DNA from 3 places in the Sinorhizobium sp. RAC02 genome. Region 1 is predicted to be linked to each of the others. Evidence: riboswitches for the same ligand, from Rfam matches in the RefSeq annotation. Region 1 holds a riboswitch; each other region holds the start of a gene.

What was found. A riboswitch is a leader RNA that binds a small molecule or an ion and turns the genes downstream of it on or off. The one in region 1 is predicted to bind thiamine pyrophosphate.
Region 2: it holds a riboswitch for thiamine pyrophosphate, as region 1 does, so the genes downstream of both, thiD (bifunctional hydroxymethylpyrimidine kinase/phosphomethylpyrimidine kinase) here and thiC (phosphomethylpyrimidine synthase ThiC) in region 1, are expected to answer to the same signal.
Region 3: it holds a riboswitch for thiamine pyrophosphate, as region 1 does, so the genes downstream of both, thiB (thiamine ABC transporter substrate binding subunit) here and thiC (phosphomethylpyrimidine synthase ThiC) in region 1, are expected to answer to the same signal.

What each region holds. Positions count from the first base shown of each region.
Region 1 covers NZ_CP016450.1:3,822,296-3,829,860, reverse strand. The annotation lists gene BSY16_RS18355 (hypothetical protein) at 1-1,067, shown strand, start outside; gene BSY16_RS18350 (hypothetical protein) at 1,098-1,358, shown strand; gene BSY16_RS18345 (YcaO-like family protein) at 1,362-2,546, shown strand; gene BSY16_RS18340 (TfuA-like protein) at 2,543-3,250, shown strand; gene BSY16_RS18335 (hypothetical protein) at 3,366-3,590, shown strand; gene BSY16_RS18330 (YqaA family protein) at 3,923-4,360, shown strand; gene BSY16_RS18325 (sigma-70 family RNA polymerase sigma factor) at 4,414-4,959, shown strand; gene BSY16_RS18320 (anti-sigma factor family protein) at 4,946-5,719, shown strand; gene BSY16_RS18315 (Bax inhibitor-1/YccA family protein) at 5,748-6,464, shown strand; TPP riboswitch at 6,599-6,715, shown strand; gene thiC (phosphomethylpyrimidine synthase ThiC) at 6,809-7,565, shown strand, end outside.
Region 2 covers NZ_CP016450.1:2,914,794-2,922,358, reverse strand. The annotation lists gene BSY16_RS14050 (LysE family translocator) at 1-144, shown strand, start outside; gene BSY16_RS14045 (GNAT family N-acetyltransferase) at 234-1,124, opposite strand; gene dut (dUTP diphosphatase) at 1,129-1,602, opposite strand; gene BSY16_RS14035 (peptide chain release factor 3) at 1,697-3,277, shown strand; TPP riboswitch at 3,350-3,446, shown strand; gene thiD (bifunctional hydroxymethylpyrimidine kinase/phosphomethylpyrimidine kinase) at 3,477-4,286, shown strand; gene BSY16_RS14025 (LysE family translocator) at 4,290-4,904, opposite strand; gene BSY16_RS14020 (AraC family transcriptional regulator) at 4,980-5,780, opposite strand; gene BSY16_RS14015 (GFA family protein) at 5,784-6,188, opposite strand; gene BSY16_RS14010 (class II glutamine amidotransferase) at 6,435-7,256, shown strand; gene coaBC (bifunctional phosphopantothenoylcysteine decarboxylase/phosphopantothenate--cysteine ligase CoaBC) at 7,249-7,565, opposite strand, start outside.
Region 3 covers NZ_CP016450.1:3,467,372-3,474,936, forward strand. The annotation lists gene BSY16_RS16630 (ABC-F family ATP-binding cassette domain-containing protein) at 1-181, opposite strand, end outside; gene BSY16_RS16635 (thiamine diphosphokinase) at 185-850, opposite strand; gene BSY16_RS32465 (hypothetical protein) at 1,601-1,777, opposite strand; TPP riboswitch at 1,957-2,069, shown strand; gene thiB (thiamine ABC transporter substrate binding subunit) at 2,109-3,116, shown strand; gene thiP (thiamine/thiamine pyrophosphate ABC transporter permease) at 3,121-4,740, shown strand; gene thiQ (thiamine ABC transporter ATP-binding protein) at 4,733-5,452, shown strand; gene BSY16_RS16655 (M48 family metalloprotease) at 5,679-7,172, shown strand; gene BSY16_RS16660 (RNA polymerase factor sigma-32) at 7,251-7,565, opposite strand, start outside.

The DNA.
Region 1 (7,565 bases):
TGACGATCGGGCTCTGCGCGCTGCGCTCCATTTCGATCATCGCGCCGCATACCGCCGCGCAGATTTCGCTTCAGGCCGACCGGGCGACCACCTACGAGCGCCACAAGATCAGCTACATCCTCGAAACGAGGCTGCGCGACGAGGGCGATCACCATACGCTCTTTGCTCAGCTGATCTTCTTCGGCAGCGACGAGGTGATCTGGGCCGAGCGTTTTCCGCTTACGGCAGAGGGGCTTGCCCGCTCGCGACAGACGATTGCCCGCCAGATCGCCGGCGCGATCGCCACGGAAGTCGAGCGCAACGAACTCGTGCGCGGCGACTATGAACACGACGCCAATGCCTATCGCAGCTTCCTTGTCGGACAGGGACAGCTCAAGAATCTTGACCTGCGTGACATCCGCCGCGCCCGCAAGAGCTTTCGCGAGGCGCTGCAGGCCAGCAGCGGTTTCGCCCCGGCAATCGGCGGGCTGGCGCGCAGCTACTTCCTCGAATGGCTGGTGACGGCGCGCGGCGACCAGGATCTGCTCCGACAGGCCGAGCTTCACGCCGAGCAGGCCATCCGCGCCGACGATCGCCTGCCTTCCGGCTACCGCGAACTCGGCGTCGTCAAGCTCTATGCCCGCCAGTTCGATGAAAGTGCTGCCTATCTCGACCGCGCCGAAGCGCTGAGCCCGCACTATGCCAACGTGATCGCGAGCTATGCCGACACGCTGGTGCAAGCATCGCGACCGGATGTCGGTTTGCAGAAGATCGAACATGCGATCGAGTTGAACCCGCTGCCGCCGGACGAATATTTCTGGACCGCGGCCGGCGCGGCCTACTCACTCGGCAGATATGAGGAAGCCCTCGCCTACATCACGCGGATGAAGGACAAAGACCCTGTCCATCGTCTCGCGGCCGCATGCTGGGCCATGCTGGGCGACCTCAAGAAGGCACGGCTGTTCGTCCGCCGCACCTATGATATCAACCCGAACTTCGATTTCGAAGCATGGATGGCTGTCGTGCCCATCAAGGAAGAGTGGCACAGGCAGCACTATCGTGACGGTCTAAAAAAAGCAGGTTTCTGACAACACGCATTCAACAAGGAGAGGAATGACATGGCCAGAATAGTAGTACTCGGCATCACGGGCGAAGATGGACTCTGGGTCGCAGACCTCGATGCCGGAACGATCTCGCAGGCCCCCGCGCCGACGAGCGGTGATCTCAAAAAGGCGGACGACCTGCGCAAAACGGGCGCCTCCGTCATCAAGGGCGTCAATTTTGCTGCACTTGCGACGTCGGTCGATGCCGTATCCGGCGGCTTCCTCGACGTTTCCGGTGGGTTCCTCGATGTTTCCGGCGGTTTCCTGGACAACTGAGCAGTGACCTCTTACTCGGACCGTATCTGCGGTCCCGAGCAGACCTGGAGCCGGATCGAGGCACTCTTGCCTCGGTTCGGCGTCACACGCCTTTCCCGGCTTACGGGATTGGACCGGGTCGGCATTCCGGTCTGGAACGCCGTCAGCCCCAATGCCCGTTCGATCGTCATCAATCAGGGCAAGGGCATCACCGATATCGACGCAAAGGTTTCCGCCGCCATGGAGGCGCTCGAGCGCGCCATCGCGGGTGAACCGCTGGTGCCTGTTCGCAAGGCATCGCGTCGCGACTTTGCCACGGCCGGCGATACCTGCCTGCCGCTCGACATCTTTGTCGCCGCCAACCAGGCTTTTGTGACGGAAGACGAGGCGCTCGAATGGTTTGCCGGTCATGATATCGTCACGGGCGAACGCGTCTGGGTGCCACGCGCCGCCGTGTGCCTCGACAGAACCGACACCGCGCCACGCTTCTGGCAATCCTCCGACGGCCTCGCCTCCGGCAACAGCGAGACCGAAGCCATCCTTCACGGGCTGCTTGAACGCATCGAGCGGGATGCCGATCGCCTCTGGCGTCTGCTGCCCCGCGCAAAGCGGCTCGCAACCGCTGTCGACCCGATGGGCCTCGCCGACCCGCTCGTCGATGCCCTAGTGACCCGCTTCCAGCATGCCGGGCTGGAACTGCGTGTCTTCGATGTTACCAGCGACATCGCCATTCCGACCTATGCTGCCGTGCTGGGCGATGCCGGCCTTCTCGAAAAGAAACAGCCGCTCTTCCACGATGCAACGATCGGCTACGGCACGCATCTGGTCGCCGCGCGCGCCGTCATCCGGGCGCTGACAGAAGTCGCCCAGTCGCGCCTGACCTATATCAGCGGTGCGCGGGACGATCTTTTTGCAGAGACCTTCGCTCGCCCCTTGGCGGCGGAGACGCTTGCGCTGTTTGAATCATCGCCCGCCCCGGCAAAAACCTACACCGCGCCGCAGGGCGACGCCGCGGCGCTTCTCGCCCATTGCCTGGAGCAGCTTGCGGCATCCGGTATATCGCAGGTCGTCGCCGTCCCCCTCGGCGACGCTTCGCTTCCCATTTCCGTCGTCAAGGTGGTCGCGCCCGCGCTCGAAAATCCGGAAGGCGCGCGCCGTCACGCCCTTGGGTCCCGCGCCCTGTCCCGCATGTTGTTCGGCACGCCATGAACGTTCTCTTCGTCGGCCCAAGCCTTCCCGATGCCGCCGCGTTCTGCGGCGATGCAATCCATGTCCGCCCTCCCGCCGCGCATGGTGACGTGTTGCGCGCGGTGAGAAGTGGCGCAACGGCGATCGGCATCATCGACGGTAATTTCGAGCATGTGGCGCCCGTCTGGCACAAGGAAGTCCTCCATGCACTCGATCAGGGCGTAGCGGTTTTCGGCGCGGCCAGCATGGGGGCCTTGCGTGCGGCCGAATGTGATGCCTTCGGCATGATCGGTGTCGGGCGCATCTACGAGGACTACGCCGCCGGCCGCCGGGTGGATGATGCGGATGTCGCGCTTCTGCACGGCCCTGCCGAGCTCGGTTATCCCGCACTTTCCCTTCCGCTCGTCAATGTCGATGCCACGCTGGACCGGCTGGAGGGGCTTGATAAGTCTACCATATCAACCCTTCGTGATATTGCCGCGGCGCTTTTCTACAAGGACAGAACCTGGCCTGCGATCATCAAATCCGCTGGAATGGCGGAAGATCGCATCGAGGTCCTACAACTTCTCCACGCAGCAACCGTGAACCAGAAGCGCGCGGACGCGCTCGCCCTTGTTCGTACAATGGTGGATTTCCCCTCGCAAACGCCTGCAAAACGCGGGGACTGGTCGTTCAGGGCAACGACACTTTGGCGATCCGTCGCCGATCAACCGGAAACGCAATAGAACGTGCAATTTCCCATTCCGCGTGTGTCACGCCTGAGTCACGCGCAGAGCCCGAGAGTCACGCCTATACTCGCTGCCAGGGGTACAGAGTGAGCGTTGCTCCGGGGGCAAGGACATGAACATCGATACCATTGAAGTGGAAGACCGCGGTACGGAACTGCTGGCGCTAGCGCGACTCGTCGCGTTTGCGCTGGAATCGGCCAAATCGCTGGATGCCGAAGTCGTTGAATTCTGCCTGGACAAGGCGCTGAGGGCGGTGCTGGACCAGATCGACGAACCATCCCGCATGATGCTGACATCCAGTGACATCATGCTGATGAATCGTTCGGCACTCTGCTGAACAAAAGAGATCGGCCGGTCCGCCGGCCGAAGCCAAGCCGCCGCCCTCCTCCGCGGCGCTGATCGTGCGTGCGGCCCGAACCTGCGGGCCGCCGCCGATCTTCGAGATTCATAGCCCGACACGCCGTCCATCCAGCCCGCGCGCTGGAAATGGCGATCCGGTCTTTTCCCGGCAGCCAGGAACCGTTACGCAGGAGCCGCAAGACGGCCATTCCGGCGTCTGGAACGGAGAACGGCATGTTCGGTCCCACGGCCATCATCCTCGACAGGGCGCTCCACACCCTGACACATCGGGCGAGAGCGGTGATCAAGACACGTCGGTCTGCATAGGCCGTGAACGCGCTTGCAGCCTATGGCAGCCTCTTCCTTGCCGCATTCGTCGCCGCGACAATCCTGCCTGCCCAGTCCGAGGCCGTGCTCGCCGGATTGCTGGCCACCGGCCGCCATTCGCCGGAAATCCTGGTCCTCATCGCCGGCATCGGCAATGTGCTCGGCTCGGTCATCAACTGGCTGCTCGGCCGCAGCGTCGAGCGCTTCCGCGATGCCCGCTGGTTCCCCGTCAGCGCGAAAAACCTCGACCGCGCCGGGCAATGGTATCGCAGATATGGCTGGTGGAGCCTGCTTCTGAGCTGGTTGCCGTTCATTGGCGATCCCTTGACTGTAGCGGCTGGCATCATGCGCGAACCGTTTCCGCGCTTCCTGCTCGTCGTTTCCATCGCCAAATTCGGCCGCTACATCGTGCTCGCCGCGCTCGTCCTGCACTGGTTCTGAATTTTTTTCACCGGCGATGGAATGAGAGCCACGCAGCGCTCGTATATTGGGACATGAACGGAAAGACACCCGGCTTCAATGTGATCGGACAGCTTGCGGCGCTTCGGCGCTATGCGCTCTCGCTCGTCCGCAATCCGGACGAAGCGGAAGACCTTGTGCATGACGCGCTGGTGAAGGCCTATGAGCGCCAGTCCACCTTCCGCACCGGCGCGAATGTGCGCAACTGGCTGATGTCGATCCTGCACAATGCCCATATCGACCGTCTGCGCCAGCGACATTCGCAAAAGCGCCGCCATGATGCCGCGGCCGAAGTGGCGGAAACATCCGTGCCGGCAAACCAGGATCATTCGGTGCGCCTGACGCAGTTGCGCAACGCCTTCTTCGCCCTGCCGGAGGAGCAGCGCGAAGCCCTGCACCTCGTCGCCATCGAAGAGCTTTCCTACCAGGAAGCCGCCGACACGCTCGGCATTCCGGTCGGCACGCTGATGTCGCGGGTCGCCCGCGCCCGCAAACGGCTGCGGGCCTTTGAACAGAACGGCGCTACCGCGCCTGTCACGCATCTCAAGATCGTCGGAGGCACTGACGATGACAAGCAATGATCCCATCATCGAATCCGATCTCAACGCCTATGTCGACGACCAGCTCGCCGTCGGCCGGCGCATCGAGGTAGAGGCCTATCTTTCGGAACGGCCGGAGGTCGCCGCCCAGATCATGAAGGATCTTCGCGTGCGCGACGAGTTGCGCCTGGCGCTTGCCGACCACCGCACGGTGACCCGGCAGGCAACGCGTGAAGCCGCGCGTCTGCTGGAACGCGCGCTGTCGCGCCGTCGCATCTTCTCGGTCTTCCGCCGCGCCGCCACCATCGCGCTTTTTGTTGCCGCCGGCTGGACCGCGCATGCGACGCTCGGGCCGTTCGGCGCAACGGAGGTCATTGCCTCGACGCCACCCCCGGCCTTTGTCGAAGAGGCCGTCAGAGCGCACAAGACGACGCTGCTGCGCGACTCCATGGCTTCGCAGCCCGAAATCGAAATCTTCGATCCGGCCGAAATCCGCTCGGCGACGGCCATCGTGCTGCCAAACCTGCCGAAGGGCTGGACCGTGGTCGACACGCAGGTCTTCCCCTCCGCCTACGGCCCGAGCGTCGAGCTGGTGCTGGAGCCGCGCAAGGACGAACGCCTGTCGCTTTTTGCCGTGCGCCCCGGCTCGTTTGCCGTGCAGCACGTCCTGCTCTTCCACGCTGACAATGCCCGGGCGGCCTACTGGCAGATCGGCGAGGTCGCCTATGCGCTGGTATCGGAAAGCCTAAAGGCCGACGACCTGGCGGAAACCGCGCGGGATCTCTCGCGCACGCTTTACTGATCAACCGTTCCACCGAAGGAGACCCATGATGGAACCCGTACAACAGCGATTTGGCTACGGCGCGAAGGCGCAGTCGGCCGCCCTCTTCGACGAGGGTCTGCGCCAGCATATGCTGCGCGTCTACAACTACATGGGCGCAGGCCTAGTCATCACCGGCCTCGTCGCCTTCATCGTCGGCTCGACGCCGGCCCTCTACGTGCCGATCTTCTCGTCCCCGCTGAAGTGGGTCGTGATGCTGGCGCCGCTCGCCTTCGTCTTCTTCTTCTCGTTCAAGATCCAGACGATGTCGGCCAGCACGGCACAGATGATGTTCTGGGCCTTCTGCGCCGTGATGGGCCTGTCGCTCGCCTCGGTGTTCCTCGTCTTCACTGGCACGAGCATCGCGCGCACCTTCTTCATCGCGGCCTCGATGTTCGGCACGACGAGCCTTTACGGCTACGTGACGAAGCGTGACCTGTCGAAGTTCGGCTCGTTCCTGATCATGGGCCTGATCGGCGTCGTCATCGCCTCGATCGTCAACATCTTCCTCGGTTCGAGCGCGCTGCAGTTCGCGATTTCCGTGATCGGCATCGTCGTGTTCGTCGGCCTCACCGCTTGGGACACGCAGAACATCAAGGAACAGTATGCCGAAAACATCGACCAGGAATCGCAACAGAAGATGGCCGTGTTCGGTGCGCTTTCGCTCTACCTGAACTTCGTCAACATCTTCCAGCTGCTGCTGAATTTCACCGGCGAGCGCGAATAGTTTTCGCACTGATTTCAAAGGAAACGGCGGGGCAAAACCCCGCCGTTTCTGTTTGTGCGCACCGCAACAAAACGTGAGTAAAAACTTACATATTTTACCGTGTTGACAAATCGCCCCGTAGCGTCTTTGCTTAAGGCATTCACCAGGGGGGTCCCGACAAGGGGCTGAGATTCTGCTAGCTTTCGCAGCGCAGTGACCCGTTGAACCTGATCCAGTTCATACTGGCGTAGGGACGGTGCAAGCGCTGTTTTGACAGGTGGTCCGACGTCCGGATTCCGTGTCGGCGTCTTTCCATCATTCCGGCTTTAGGACTGGGTCTCCAAACGAAAACTTGGAGCCTCACGATGAATATTGCCGCCCAGAAGCTTACCCCCACCGTCACCACCGGCGCCCTGCCCGCCTCGCGCAAGATCCACATCGCCGGCGAGCAGCATCCGCATATCCGCGTGCCGATGCGCGAGATTTCCCTGCACCCGACCTCCGGCGAGCCGCCGGTCGTGGTCTACGACGCCTCCGGCCCCTACACCGACCTCAGCCATGTCGTTGCCATCGAGGCCGGCCTGCCACGCTTGCGCGAAACCTGGGTTTCAGCCCGCGGCGACACTGTGGGCTATGAGGGCCGCCACATCCGCCCGGAGGACAACGGCTTTGCCACCGGCGAGCGACTGACGCCGGAATTCCCCGTTCGCAACCATCCGCGCCGGGCAACGGACGGCAAGGCGGTGACCCAGCTTGCCTATGCCCGCGCCGGCATCGTTACTCCGGAAATGGAATTCATCGCGATCCGCGAAAACCTCGGCCGCAAGGCGGTGAAGGAGGCGCTTGCCCGTGACGGCGAGAGTTTTGGCGCACACATTCCGGATTTCGTCACGCCGGAATTCGTCCGCCAGGAAGTCGCAAGCGGCCGTGCCGTCATCCCCGCCAACATCAACCATCTGGAAGCCGAGCCGATGATCATCGGCCGTAATTTTCTGGTGAAGATCAACGCCAACATCGGCAATTCCGCCGTCACTTCTTCCATGGCGGAGGAGGTCGAGAAGATGGTCTGGGCGATCCGCTGGGGCGCGGATACCGTCATGGATCTCTCCACCGGCCGCAACA
Region 2 (7,565 bases), 910 kb from region 1:
GTCAATCCGCTGATCGCCGTATCGGCCGGCTCTATCGCCCGGCTGCTCGCCGCTCGCCCGCGCTGGCTGCTGATACAGCGCTGGTTGATGGGCACGGTGCTGGCCGGCCTTGCCCTGCGCATGGCAACGGAAGCCCGGCGCTGATTCGAGCCATTCCAGCAAAAGCGGGCAGCGGCTTTGCACGTACCAAAGAGATGGAGCGTTTCCGCGATTCGAAGACGCGCGGAAAGCCTCTAAAATTCCGCCATCGGCGGCAGAGCGAAGGGTTTTTCCGGCCGCAGGTTTTCTGCACCACGCAGCATGAGCACCATGTCGCCCTCATCCTGCACGGCCGCACCGTCCCACGCCAACCGGTCGGGTGCGAAGCGGACGATCACGCGCGAGGGGGAAATCCCCAGGCTTGCGAGAATGTCCGCAAGGCTTGGAATGGACGCGCCGACGATGTCCAACAGCTCAAAGCGACCATGCTCGTCTAGTCGCCAGGCAACCACCACATCGCCCTCCTCGAGCAAGTCGAGCTTCACATCCGGCATCAGCAGGGCGTTGAAAAGGAACATTTCACGCTGGCGCATCGGTGAAAAACGGTCGGAAACCGGCTTGCGCCCGTCCAACAGGCGGCAAAGCAGCGTGACGTCGTCGTCACTTTGGATATGGAGCCGCCGGACGGGGCAAGCGTGTCCATCCTCCGGCGGCGGGCCGGAAAAGCGGTGCTGCGGCAGCGTTCGAAAACCGTGGCGTTCGTAAAGCCCCGGCGATTCCGTCAAGAGCGCGACGGCCTCAAAACCCTTGGCGTCGCAATGATCGAGCGCCGCCTGCATGACGTCGCGGTAGAGACCGCGGCCGCGATGGCTCGGCCGCACCGCGCCGGATTGCAGTCCGGCGGCGTGCAGGAAAACGCCGTCGACGACGAGGGGCAGGGCGAAGGCGCTGAGATTGGCGACGCAGGCACCGGCATCGTCGAACCAGGCAAAGGCCGTGCAGGTCGGATCCGGTCCTCCGAACCGGTCGAGCGCCGTCACGTCGATACCAAAAGTGTCGTCGAGCAGATCGGCGACCGCCTGCCAGGCGGCCGCATCATCCAAATAGTCCGTGCGGAAGGTAAGGCCCGGCCGGTCGACAGGCATGGTCTCAGCGAACGCCGGTCGAGCCGAAGCCGCCAGCGCCGCGGGTGGTTTCGCTCGTTTCCGCCGCCTCGCGGACAACAACCTGCGTGACAGGGGCGATCACCATCTGGGCAATGCGCATGCCGCGTTCGATGACGAACGGCTCCTCGCCAAGATTGGCCAGCAGCACCTTCACTTCGCCGCGATAGTCGCTGTCGACGGTGCCGGGTGTGTTAAGGCAGGTGATGCCGTTCTTGAAGGCGAGGCCGGAGCGGGGGCGGATCTGGCCCTCGTAGCCGAGCGGGATTTCGAACACGAAGCCGGTTGGCACGAGCGCGCGCTTTCCAGGCGCCAACGTCAGCGGCGCGTCGGTCTCGACAGCGGCGCGCAGGTCCATGCCGGCAGCACCTGCGGTCTCGTAGGCGGGGAGCTCGATTTCCGCGCCATGCGGCAGGCGGACGAGGGAAAGGGTGGGCTTCGAAGGGGCGTGCGCGTTCATGGCGCCCATAAGCCGTGCCGTCGCTTGCACCGTCAATTGCATCTTCCCGGCGGAGACTGTAAAGACCGCGGCAACTCACAGGATATTGCAGAAAATGGCCGAAACCCTTGCCGAGGCGGTCTCCCGCCGCCGCACCTTCGCGATCATCGCGCACCCGGATGCTGGTAAAACCACTCTCACCGAAAAGCTGCTTCTGTTCGGCGGCGCCATCCAGCTCGCCGGCGAAGTGAAGGCGAAGAAGGACCGCATCCAGACCCGTTCGGACTGGATGAAGATCGAGCGCGAGCGCGGCATCTCGGTCGTGACCTCGGTGATGACCTTCGAATATGACGGCAACGTCTTCAACATTCTCGATACGCCCGGCCACGAAGACTTCGCCGACGACACCTACCGCACGCTGACGGCGGTGGATGCAGCCGTCATGGTCATCGACGCGGCAAAAGGTATCGAGCCGCGCACGCTAAAACTGTTCGAGGTCTGCCGCCTGCGCGACATCCCGATCATTACGTTCGTCAACAAGATGGACCGCGAGAGCCGCGATCCCTTCGAGATCCTCGACGAGGTCGAGGAGAAGCTGGCGCTCGATACCGCGCCGATCACGTGGCCCGTCGGCCGCTCGAAGACCTTCTGCGGCTCCTTCCATCTCGCCGAAGGCACGTTCCGCGGCTCTGACAAGCAGGTGCAGCCGACGAAGATCGACGACCCCGCGATCGTCGCCAAGAACCTGCCGGAAAACGAGCGCGAGACCTTCATCGAGGAACTCGAGCTTGCCCAAGGGGTTTGCCGGCCGTTCGATCGCGAGGCCTTCCTCGAGGGCCACATGACGCCTGTCTTCTTTGGCTCGGCGCTGCGCAATTTCGGCGTGCGCGATCTGATCAACGCGCTCGGCGCCATCGCCCCGCCGCCGCGTGACCAGGTTGCCGACGTGCGCAAGGTGCATGCGGCCGAAAACAAGATGACCGCCTTCGTCTTCAAGATCCAGGCGAACATGGACCCGAACCACCGCGACCGCATCGCCTTTGCCCGCGTCTGCTCCGGCATGCTGGAACGCGGCATGAAGGTGCGCCTTGCCCGCACGGGCAAGCAGATCGGCCTGTCGGCGCCGCAGTTCTTCTTCGCTTCGCAGCGCCAGCTGGCCGACACGGCCTATGCCGGCGACGTGGTGGGTATTCCGAACCACGGCACCTTGCGCATCGGCGATACGCTGACCGAAGGCGAGGCGCTGGTCTTCGAAGGCGTGCCGAACTTCGCGCCGGAAATTCTCCGTCGCGTGCGGCTGGAAGACGCGATGAAGGCGAAGAAGCTGAAGGAAGCGCTCCAGCAGATGGCGGAAGAGGGCGTTGTGCAGCTCTTCTCGCCGGAAGACGGCTCGCCCGCCATTGTCGGCGTCGTCGGTGCACTGCAGCTCGACGTCTTGAAGGAGCGGCTTCAGGGGGAATACGGCCTGCCAGTCTCCTTCGAAATGTCGCGCTTCTCCGTCTGCCGCTGGATTTCGTCCGACAGTCCGGCCGAACTCGACAAATTCGTCACCCAGCGCCGCGGCGATATCGCCCGCGACCTCGATGGCGATCCGGTGTTCCTGGCGCAGGATGCCTTCTCGCTGCGCTACGAGGCAGAGCGCTATCCGGCGATCAAGATGGTGGCCATCAAGGAATATCACGTCACCAAGGCGTGATTGGCCAATGTGTGATCGAATAGCGCATCTGTCACTTTCGGCGTGACAGGTGCGGCGGCATTTGCGAAAACCCGTCCCTGACAGGGGCGTCCGCCGGAAGGCGGGCTGAGAAGCACCCTTTGAACCTGAACCGGATCATGCCGGCGGAGGGAGTCGACTGGGTGCTGCCCGTCTGCTGCCTTCGTCGCGAGGAGGCGCGTTGACTGAGGCGATTGCAAACATTCTCTCGATTGCGGGATCCGACCCGTCAGGCGGCGCCGGCATCCAGGCCGACCTCAAGACCTTCGCCGCCCGCGGCACCTATGGCATGGCCGTTCTGACCGCGTTGACGGCACAGAACACGCAGGGCGTCTCCGGCGTGCATCTCGTGCCCCCTACCTTCGTTGCGGCGCAGATTGCGGATATTTTTGGCGACATTCGCGTGCATGCGGTGAAGATCGGCATGATCGCCTCGGCGGAAATCGCCGAGGCTGTCGCCAGGGCACTTTCGTCGCGTCGCGGGCTGCCGATCGTGGTGGATCCGGTGATGGTTGCGAAGGGCGGGGCATCCCTGCTGGAGAGCCAGGCCGTCGAGGCGCTGACGCGGCGCCTGCTGCCGCTTGCGACCGTGCTGACGCCCAACCTGCCGGAAGCGGCCGCGTTGCTCGGTGAACCGGAGGCGATCGACCGCGCGGGAATGGAAGATCAGGCTATGCGCTTGCTGGCGCTCGGCCCGAAGGCCGTGCTTTTGAAGGGTGGCCACCTGCCGGGTGGGCAAAGCCCCGATGTGCTTGCGACGACCGACGGGCAACGCTGGTTCGAGGGTGTGCGCGTACTGACGCGCAACACCCACGGCACCGGTTGCTCGCTGTCGAGCGCGATCGCGGCGGAACTTGGCAAGGGCAAGCCGCTTGCGGATGCCGTTGCCGCAGCGAAGAGCTTCATCGCCGGCGCGGTGCGCACCTCGGATGCCCTTGCTGTTGGCTCCGGCCACGGACCGCTTCATCACTTCCACGCGCTCTGGACCTGATCGTCAGCGGTCTGCCAGTGCGAGCCGCAGGCCCATGAGGCCAAGGGCGGCGGCAAAGCTGCGCTGCGTCCAGACCATGATCCTTGGCCGGCTAAGGACCTGGTGTCGAAACCCTGCGGCAAGCGCGCCGTAGAGGGCGAAGACCAGGAAAGTGAGCAGCATGAAGACGCCGCCGAGAAAGAGCATCTGCGCCGTGGCGTCCGCCGCGTCCGCCGGCACGAATTGCGGCAGGAACGCCAGGAAGAACAGCGAAAGCTTCGGGTTGAAGATGTTGGTGAGAATGCCCTTTCGCACGATGCGAAGCGCGCGTTCGGCGGGTGCCTTTTCATCTCTGATATCCAGCGCATTGCTATCCTTCAGCAAGCTCCACGCGATGAACAGCAGATAGGCGACGCCGATATAGCGCAGCACCTCGAAGGCAAGCGCGCTGGCATGCAGAACCGCGGCAAGGCCGACGACGCTGGCGAGGATATGCGGAATGATGCCGAGCGTGCAGCCGAAGGCGGCGAGCAACCCGGCGCGAAATCCGCCGCTGATGCCGAGCGCCAGCGTGTAGATGACGCCGGTGCCCGGTAGCAGGATGACGACGAGCGAGGTGATGAGGAATTCGGTGGTCATGGCAGGTCCCGTGCAGAAGAGGAGGCTGCAGGGGACACCGGAAGGGTATGATTGGTCTTGAACGAAATTGCAGGTTCAGGCGCTGGCGGTGAGATAGGCGCCGGGCGTGTAGCCGTAGCGGCGCGTAAAGTTGCGCGTCATATGGCTCTGGTCGGCAAAACCCGCGGCAATCGCCACCTCGGCAAGCGCGGTGCCGCGTGAAATCATCCGCCGGGCGAGTTCGGTGCGGCGCTGGAGCAGATAGGCATGCGGCGTGAGGCCGGTGATGCGGGCGAAGTCGCGCACCAGCCGGAAGCGGCCGAGCCCGCTTTCTGCGGCAAGCTCTTCGAGGGTGATCACGGAGGCGGGGTCGCTATCGAGGCGGTCGCGGGCGCGGCTGACGCGCGATGCGGCAGCGCTGCTGCTCTTCGGCGCCCGTTCCCGCAACACGGCTGCGAGCAGCATTAACAGGCGTTCGTCACGGCCGATGGAGGTGGTGTGACGATCCAGCAGCGCGGTGAGGGCGGCGGCGGCGAGGCCCGCAATACGGCCATCCTCCAGCACGGGCGCATAAAACTCCTCGCGCGGCCGGCCTTCAAAAATGTCCTCTGCAGCGGCGGCAACGACAGCCGGCTGTATATAGAGCATGCGCCAGGCGCGTGAGGCGTCGCCAAGCGGCGCGCCGTCATGCACCTCGCCGGGATTGACGGTGATGGTGTTGCCGGCTTCGGCCTCCACAATGCCGCGCCCGCTTGCCGATTTCTGCGCGCCGCGCTCGATCATGCCGACGCCATAGGCGTCATGGCTATGGCGTGCAAAGACGTGACTGCTGTCTGCAATCACCGCCTCGATGCCGTCTATACCCGTCCGCAAGATCTGGAAGGACCCGGTCGCCATGGTTCAGTCCCGCTGCTCGGGCGGCAGGGCCGCCGTTTCGCCGAACCAGTCCATGGCGGACGCACACCAGCTCTGGCGTTTCGGCTTCAGGGCGGCCCGCTGATTGATGCTGCCCCAGCGGATGCCCCACATGTCAGCATCCTCGTCCGTGCCGGTGACGAAAAGCGGCGAGCCGCATTGGGCGCAGAAATATTGTAGGCGCTTGCGGCCGCTTTCCGCCGTCTTGACGTAGAGTTTCGGCGGGTTGCCGGTGAGGGCCACCGCCTCGCGCGGCGTGCTGACGGTCACGCGATAGGGCGAGCCGGTCAGCCGCTGGCAATCCGTGCAATGGCAGATCGAAACGGCGTCCGGGTCGATCTCGGCCGTATAGGTCACGTCGCCACAATGGCATTGCCCGTCGATGCGCATGGTGCGTCCTTCCCTTGTCGTGAGAGGATAGGCCCTCACGTCGCACCGTCAACAGGATGACCACGCTGTTCCGCCGGAAACTGCCGGCAGGCCGCATTGTCATCAGAATGACACGCATGGTTTCGGCCCGTTTACATTCGTTAACGCATTTTTACCCATTTGCGTTGAAAATCAGGCCAGTGCCATGGTTAATGCGTCTGGTCAAACACCGGTTCGTCGCCGGTCTTCGAAAGCGAGAATAGCGTCATGTGCCGTTGGGCAGCCTATCGCGGAGAGCCGCTTTATCTCGAGGAACTGGTGTCCTCGCCGGCTCACTCGCTGATCGAACAATCCCATTGCGCCACGCGCGCCAAGACGTCCACCAATGGCGACGGCTTCGGCATTGCCTGGTATGGCGAGCGCCCGGAGCCCGGCCGCTACCGCGATATCCTGCCGGCCTGGTCCGACTGCAATCTCAGAAGCATCGCGCGCCAGGTCCGCTCGCCGCTTTTCCTCGCCCATGTTCGCGCCGCAACAGGCGGCGGCACGCGGCGCGACAATTGCCATCCCTTCGTCAACGGCATCTGGTCCTTCATGCACAACGGCCAGATCGCCGATTTCGAGCACCTGCGCCGGCCGCTCGAAACCATGCTCGACAACGACCTCTACAATGCCCGCACCGGCTCGACGGATTCGGAACTGCTCTTCCTGCTGGCGCTGCAATTCGGCCTGGCTCGCGATCCGCTCGGCGCGATGGCGGAGACCATCGCTTTCGTCGAGCGCCTTGCCGCCCATCTGGAACGCCGCGTGCTCGTGCGTTTCACTGCTGCCTTCACCGATGGCGACCAGCTTTATGCCGTGCGCTATGCGACGGACTACGCCGCCCCGACGCTCTATGCGGCCCCGATGGGGGAGACCGGCGGCTACTGCCTCGTTTCCGAACCGCTGAACGACGACACGGAAGCCTGGGTGGAAATTCCCGATGGCAGCGCCGTGGTGCTTGGCGAAAACGGCGTCGACGTGCGCATCTTCACGCCCGCCGGCCGGCCGGCGAGCACGATGGACGCGAAGCTCGCCCTCGTCAAATAAGCCGCTCGGCGATCCAGCCGGCAAGGCGGCCGGCAACGTCTTCCTTCGACAGGTCCGGCCATTGCTCGACGCCGGCGGCGGTGATCAGCTTCACGCTGTTTCGCGTGCCACCCATGATGCCGGTTTCCGGCGAAACGTCGTTGGCGACGATAAGATCGGCACCTTTCTTCTGAAGCTTTACGCGCCCATTGTTTTCGACATCCTGCGTCTCGGCAGCAAAGCCGACGACGACCTTCGGGCGCTTCGCGTGGTGGCCGACGGTCTTCAGGATGTCAGGGTTTTCCGCCAGCATCAGCGGCGGCGGACCTT
Region 3 (7,565 bases), 350 kb from region 1:
CGCCGGATTGCGCCTCGGCAAGGCCGGCGGCGATCTTCATCAGCGTCGACTTGCCCGAGCCGTTGCGGCCGACAAGGCAGATGCGGTCACCGGGCTCCACCTGCAGGCTCGCGCCGGCCAGCAGCGGCGTGCCGCCGAAGCTCAGGAAGATGTCGTCGAGTTTGAGGATGGGCGGTGCCAAGGGTCAGGCTCCTGAAAGGTCATAGGGCCGGGCGATCAGGATCGCGCGGCCGGAGGCGAGCGAAAGACGGATTGCGCCTTCCGCGACATTGGAGATGGTGCGGGATGCCCCGAAGGGCAGCGAGAAATTCGTCAGCGGATAGCGCACGTTGCCGATATCGAGGCCTGCAAGCGGCGAGAGGCCGAGAACGGAAAACAGGCTGCCCTTCGGCAGGTCGATTTCGCGGCTGCCTGGCAGGAGCGGCCAGGCCTCTTCCTCGCCGGAGGTGAGTTTTATCGAAAAGCCCTGCTCTTCCAGCGATACGGCGTGGAGGAGGTGCATCAGGGCATGGTCGCTGCGTTCGCCGCCGAGTGCGCCGGCCAGCACGATGTTTTTTGCGCCGCGCTCGGTGGCGGCGGAGACGGCGATGGCGCCGTCGGTCTCGTTCTTGGCGACGGGATAGGGCTGGCGCTCGATGTCCGGCCAGGCGGCCAGCAAGTCCGGCGGCGTGGAATCGAAATCGCCGACCCAGATTTCCGGCGTGACGCCAAGGGTTTTCGCATGCCGCATGCCGCCATCGGCCGCCACGACACGCGCACCCGCAACGTCCGCCGCAAGCCGCGGCGTCGGCTGGAGCGCGCCTCCGAGGAGGACGACGAAGGTCTGGTCTGTCGGTGCCGGCAAGGTCATGGCTGATGCCCTTAGCGCATGTTTCCGGGAAAGGGAAAGATTTTGGCGTTTTGCCCGGCTCTTCCGAGCCAGCAGGCATATCCACGCGGCGTTTCCGCCCGTGGTTTTGTGAGGAAGCATCGGACGGGGCGCTGGAAGCTGCCTCGTATGAGTGAGTTTATGTGGCACCTTGCAGCGCCCCGTTCAGCGGTTTTTGCCTGCGACTCGGTCTCTCTGGGAGGATGGGTCTATGGGAACGGTGGCGTGCCTTTCCGCAGGGAAAGCGCCATGCACGCCCTCAGACTTACGGCGCCGCAGCCATGGCTGCCGGTCGGCACCGTCTTCCATCGCGCCGGACGAACCGGGGTAAACCCCGCGGACGTCACCCGGCGCCAAACCCGATCCCTTTGTGTGCCCCACAGGCACGCCCGTCGAATTTATCAGGAGAAACGGCAGGCCCGGCCCGGCGCCCCCGTCGTTTCCCCCGGATCGCCGGAGGGAGACCATTTTCCGCAGGCCCTTCCGGTGAAGGTTCACGTCCTTCCCGCACCGAAAGCGCCGATCCCGCCTGACTGCCACGCCTGGCAGCGTATCCTTCGGCGGGATGAGAGGATTGTAGGCATGGATTTGCGGGGTGGGGAAAATGTGGGGACTTTTTTTTGAAGATGACGGCTTCCTTTCGTACTGCTGGCTCTGGCCGATAACACCCAGAAAGCAAAAACCCGGATGCAGGGACATCCGGGCTTTTGGGGAGGTCAGGGGGCGGGTGGTTTATTTGCAGACCTTGATCTTCTTGATGATGACGTTGCCGTAGTAATCGTAGGACTTCACTTTCTTGATGAAGCAGTGCGGCTTGTGGCCGTAGCTGTAGTAGCCGGCCTGCGAGGGGGCGGCGAAGGAAACGGCTGCAACGAGGGCAACGGTGGCGGAAACGATGAACTTGCGCATGGGTCTCTCCTGAGTTCCGGGGGATGAGCCTCTCTCATCCGGTAATTGGACTTTCCCACATCGCCCCGCCCCGCGCTGTTCCGCATGGAACAGGCCGGGGCCGTGCCGTTTTGCATCGACCGGAGGGTGCTTGCCCGCACAACCCCTTGCGCACTGTCACAAGCGGGATTATGCCTTTTCCTGCTCTAACGGGGTGCTTGTGGGTTTCGATCCATGGGCTGAGAGGCGGTTTCGCCAACCCGAAGAACCTGATCCGGCTCGTACCGGCGGAGGGATTAGACGGCACATTCCAGCGCCCTATTCCCGTTTGTGAACAGACTAGGAGGCGCGGATGCGCAAGATTGTATTGTCCTCGATTGCGGCACTTGCCGTTTCCATCGCTTTTCCCGCCTTCGCGCAGGACAAGACGCTAACGATCTACACCTATGAAAGCTTCGTTTCCGAATGGGGCCCCGGCCCGAAGGTCAAGGAAGCCTTCGAAAAGACCTGCGGCTGCACGGTCGAATGGGTCGGCGTGGCCGACGGCGTCGAGCTGTTGACGCGCCTGAAGCTGGAAGGCGAGGGCACGAAGGCCGACGTGGTGCTCGGCCTCGACACCAACCTTATTACCGAGGCGAAGGCGACCGGGCTTTTCGAGGCGCACGGCCTGACGCCCGAGGGGCTGACGGTGCCGGGCGGTTTTTCCGACGATACGTTCCTGCCCTATGACTACGGCCATTTCGCCGTGATCTACGACACCGAAACGGTGAAAAATCCGCCGACGAGCCTGAAGGAACTGGTCGAGGGCGATCCGTCGCAGAAGATCGTCATCGAGGACCCGCGCACCTCGACGCCGGGGCTCGGCCTGCTGCTCTGGGTGAAGTCGGTCTATGGCGACAAGGCGGGCGAGGCCTGGGGCACGCTCAAGAACCGCGTCTTGACGGTGACGCCCGGCTGGTCGGAAGCGTACGGCCTGTTCACCAAGGGCGAGGCGCCGATGGTGCTGTCCTACACGACCTCGCCGGCCTACCATGTGATCGCGGAAAAGTCGGAGCGCTACAAGGCGGCCGCCTTCTCCGAAGGGCATTATGTGCAGATCGAGGTGGCCGGCCTGACGCGCACCTCCGACGACAAGGACCTGGCAAAGCAGTTCCTGACCTTCATGACCGGACCTGACTTCCAGTCGATCATCCCGGAAACCAACTGGATGATGCCGGCCGCCAAGACGAAGGATCCGCTGCCGGCCGCCTTCGACGCACTGGTCAAACCGGAAAAGACCTTCCTGATGGCATCGGACGAGGTGGCGGCGAACCGCAAGGCCTGGATCGACGAATGGCTGGCCGCGATGAGCGCCAAGTAACGTGATCTTCGCACGCGCTGAACGAAAGACATTGCGCGTCGCCGGGGGCCTTGCCCTCGGCGGCGTGCTTGCTTTCGTCGGCGTGGCGACGGTGATGCTGCTGGCGCATGCCGGCGGCGGCGATACGCCGCTGTTCGACGCCTATATCTGGCGCGTGGCGCAGTTTACCCTGATGCAGGCGACACTTTCGACCGGGCTTTCCCTCCTGCTTGCCATTCCCGTCGCCCGCGCGCTGGCGCGACAGCGGGATTTTCGGGAGCGGGTGTGGATCATCCGCCTCTCCGTCGTGCCGCTCGGGCTGCCGGCGCTGGTGGCTGCGCTTGGCATTATCGAGGTCTGGGGGCGGCAGGGTGTGGTCAATGATCTGCTGCGGCTCGGTGGTTTGCAGAACCCGGTCAGCGTCTACGGGCTCGCCGGCATCCTGATTGCCCATGTCTTCTTCAACCTGCCGCTCGCCGCCCGCTTCCTGCTGGCGGCGCTCGACCGCATTCCGCCGGAATACTGGCTGTCGTCGGCCAATCTCGGCATGGGCGGCGGTGCTGTCTTCCGGCTGATCGAATGGCCGGTGATCCGGCGCGTCTTGCCGGGCATTGCCGGGCTCGTCTTCATGCTTTGCGCAACGAGTTTCACCATCGTGCTGACGCTCGGCGGCGGGCCGGCGGCGACGACGATCGAGGTGGCGATCTACCAGGCGCTGCGCTTCGATTTCGATCCGCAGCGCGCCGTGCTTCTGGCCTTCCTGCAGATCGCCGTGACGGCGGCGCTGCTCTGGCTCCTGTCGCTGTTCGCGCGTCCCCCGGAGGAAGGTGCGACGGCCGGCCGCGCCATCCGCCGTTTCGACGGGCGCCGGCGGCGCCTTGCCGATGGGGTCGTCATCCTCGTCTTCACGCTGTTCACCGCCGCGCCGCTCGCCGCGACCCTTGCGGCGGGGCTGGCGGCGGATTTCGGCCGGCTGGCGCTTGATCCGCTGCTGCATCGGGCGCTGCTCACCAGCCTTGCGATCTCCTTTGCTTCCGCGAGCCTCAGCCTCGCGATCGCCTTGCCGGTCGTGCTCGTGCCGCGGCTTGCGGAAGCGGGCGGTGCGGGTGCCGCAACGCGGGCGATGGGCCGCGCGCTGCCGGCGGTCGGTTCGCTCATCCTGCTCGTGCCGCCGGTCGTCGTCGCGACGGGCTGGTTTCTGGTGCTCCGGCTGTTCGGCGAGACGGGGCGGTTCGCGCCTGCCGTCATCACCGTCATCAATGCGCTGATGGCGCTGCCCTTCGTGGTGCGCGTGCTGGAGCCGGCCTATCGCACGCATCTTGCCCGCACGGCACGGCTTGCGCTCAGCCTCGGCGTCACAGGGATGCATCGCCTGCTATGGATCGACTGGCCGGCACTCAAGAAACCGTTCCTGACGGCCTTTGCCTTTGCCATGGCGCTGTCGCTCGGCGATCTCGGGGCCGTCGCCATCTTCGGTGCCGAAGGTTTTGTCACGCTGCCCTGGCTGCTGTTCTCGCGCATGGCGAGCTATCGCACGGCGGATGCGGCGGGCATCGCGCTGATCCTCGGCCTGATATGCCTGGCTCTGACGCTGCCCTCGACGGCGGCGGAGCGTCCAACGGAAAGACCCTCCAGCGATGCCTGATATTGCCGTTCGCCTGACCGATGTCACCGTGCGCTTCGATGAGAAACGGCTGACCTTCGATTGCGCCATTGCCGCGGGCGAAGCGGTTGCCGTGGCGGGGCCGTCGGGGGCGGGGAAATCGACGCTGTTCAACGTGATCGCCGGTTTCCAGGCGCCGGCGGCGGGGACGGTGTCGCTTCTTGGCGAGGATATGGCGGCGCGCGAACCGGCGGAGCGGCCCGTCTCCATCATCTTCCAGGACAACAATCTCTTCGCGCATCTAACGATTGCCGACAATGTCGGGCTTGGCATCCATCCGGGGCTGCGGCTCGATACGGCGGCGCGGCAGAGCGTTTTCTCGGCGCTTTCACGCGTCGGCCTCGGTGGTTTCGAGCGACGCCTGCCCGGCTCGCTCTCCGGCGGCGAGCGGCAGCGCGTGGCGCTCGCCCGCGCGCTGGTGCGGCGCCGGCCGATCCTGCTGCTCGACGAGCCGTTTGCAGCACTCGATCCGGCCATGCGGGCCGACATGGCAAAGCTGCTTCTAGAGCTTCGTGCCGAGACGAAGAGCACGATGCTGTTCATCACCCACCAGCCGGACGATATCCGCCGGCTGGCCGACCGGGTGCTGTTTCTCGAGGACGGTGCGATCGTGCTCGACGAGGCGGCGCGCGACTTCCTATCGCGGCGGGAACCGCCAGGGGTTGCAAAATTCCTCGGTCATTCCGCGATTTAGCGGGAAGGGCGGGTTTTCGCCCTCGCGCGGTGCCACAATTTGGTCGCCCCCCTGTGTCACCGGAGCCACAAGGGAAGCGTTTGTCGAATCGGAGGTTGCCGGCCGGGTATGGTGCGTCTATCTCCTCTATTCGAGGACGCGAGGATCCGCGTTCGAGCTGCACCGCAGGGTTGCTGTTCGGGCGAGGGCTCCGTCATGGCTGTGGGCAAGAGAAATGGCGAAAGCAATGCAGGACACTGCAGTGGTATCCGGACGCGGGGTTTTCAGACCCATCGCGGGGCTGCTGCTTGCCGGCATGCTGCTTTCCGGCTGCCAGTCGATCATCGAGCAGACCTACGAGCCAACGATCTCGCCATCGTCCAATCCGCAGATCGTCGACGAGGTGCAGAAGAACGATCCGCGCGCCCAGATGGGTGCACGCGAGCATCCGCGCATCGTTGCGAGCTATGGCGGCGAGTACAAGGACGCCAAAACCGAGCGGCTTGTCGCGCGCATTGCCGGCGCACTGACGCTCGTTTCGGAAAACCCGAACCAGTCCTATCGCATCACCATCCTGAATTCACCGGCGATCAACGCCTTTGCGCTGCCGGGCGGTTATCTCTACGTGACGCGCGGCCTGCTGGCGCTTGCCAATGATGCATCGGAAGTGGCGGCCGTGCTGTCGCACGAAATGGCGCACGTCACCGCCAATCACGGCATCGAGCGACAGAAGAAGGAAGAGGCGGAAGTCATCGCGAGCCGCGTGGTGGCGGAAGTGCTCTCCAGCAACATTGCCGGCAAGCAGGCGCTGGCGCGCGGGAAAATGCGCCTCGCCGCCTTCTCGCGCAACCAGGAACTCCAGGCCGACGTCATCGGCGTGCGCATGCTGGGCGAGGCGGGTTACGACCCGTATGCGGCGGCGCGTTTCCTCGATTCCATGGCGGCCTATGCCCGCTTCACGGCGGTCGACCCCGATTCCGACCAGAGCCTCGACTTCCTGTCGAGCCATCCGAACGCGCCGCAGCGCGTGGAACTGGCGCGGCTGCATGCACGGGCCTTCGGGGCGGAAGGCACGGTGGGCGACCGTGGCCGCGACTATTACCTCGCCGGCATCGACGGTCTGCTCTACGGCGATGCGCCGGAAGAAGGCTATGTGCGCGGCCAGACCTTCCTGCACGGCAAGCTCGGCATCCGCTTCGACGTGCCTGTCGGCTTCCAGATCGACAACAAGGCCGAGGCGGTTCTGGCGACCGGTCCCGGCGACGTGGCGATCCGCTTCGACGGCGTGGCCGACAGCCGCGGACAGGACCTGGTCAACTATATTTCGAGCGGCTGGGTGACCGGCCTCCGGCCCGAGACGATCCAGCCCATCATGATCAACGGGCTGGAGGGTGCCACCGCCAAGGCGGCGGCCGACCGCTGGGAGTTCGACGTTACGGTCGTGCGCATCGACAAGCAGATCTACCGCTTCCTGACGGCGGTGCCGGCGGGCTCCAAGGCACTGGAACCGACGGCCGCGACCCTCAAGGGATCGTTCCGCAAGCTGACGCCGGCCGAAGTCGCCTCGCTCAAGCCGTTGCGTATCCGCGTCATTGCCGCGCGCGCCGGCGATACCGTGGGATCGCTTGCCGCACGCATGATGGGCACGGACAGGAAGGTCGATCTTTTCCGGCTGATCAACGCGATGACGGCGACCAGCACGGTGCGGCCGGGCGAAAAGTTCAAGATCATCAGCGAGTGATTTGAGTGGCGCCTCGTTTGAGGCGCGCCGAGACCATGGATCCCCGGATTAGACCCGAGGATCCACCGGCATGGCGTCTCACGCGTAGGCGAAATCCGTCGTCTTGCTCACCAGCACGGCTTTCAGCTTTTCCAGCGCGCGGTTCTCGATCTGGCGGACCCGCTCCTTGGAAATGCCGAGAAGAACGCCGAGCTCTTCGAGCGTCGCGCCATTTTCCGCAAGGCGGCGGGCGCGGATGATCTTCATCTCGCGCTCGTTGAGCTGGCCGAGTGCTGCGTGCAGCCAATGGTGACGCCGTTCGCCGTCGATGCTGCCTTCGGCCTGCTCGTCCGGCAGGGGGGCGTCGCTGGTCAGGAAGTCAAGGCGGCTGGAGCTTTCGCCCTCGGCCGAGGA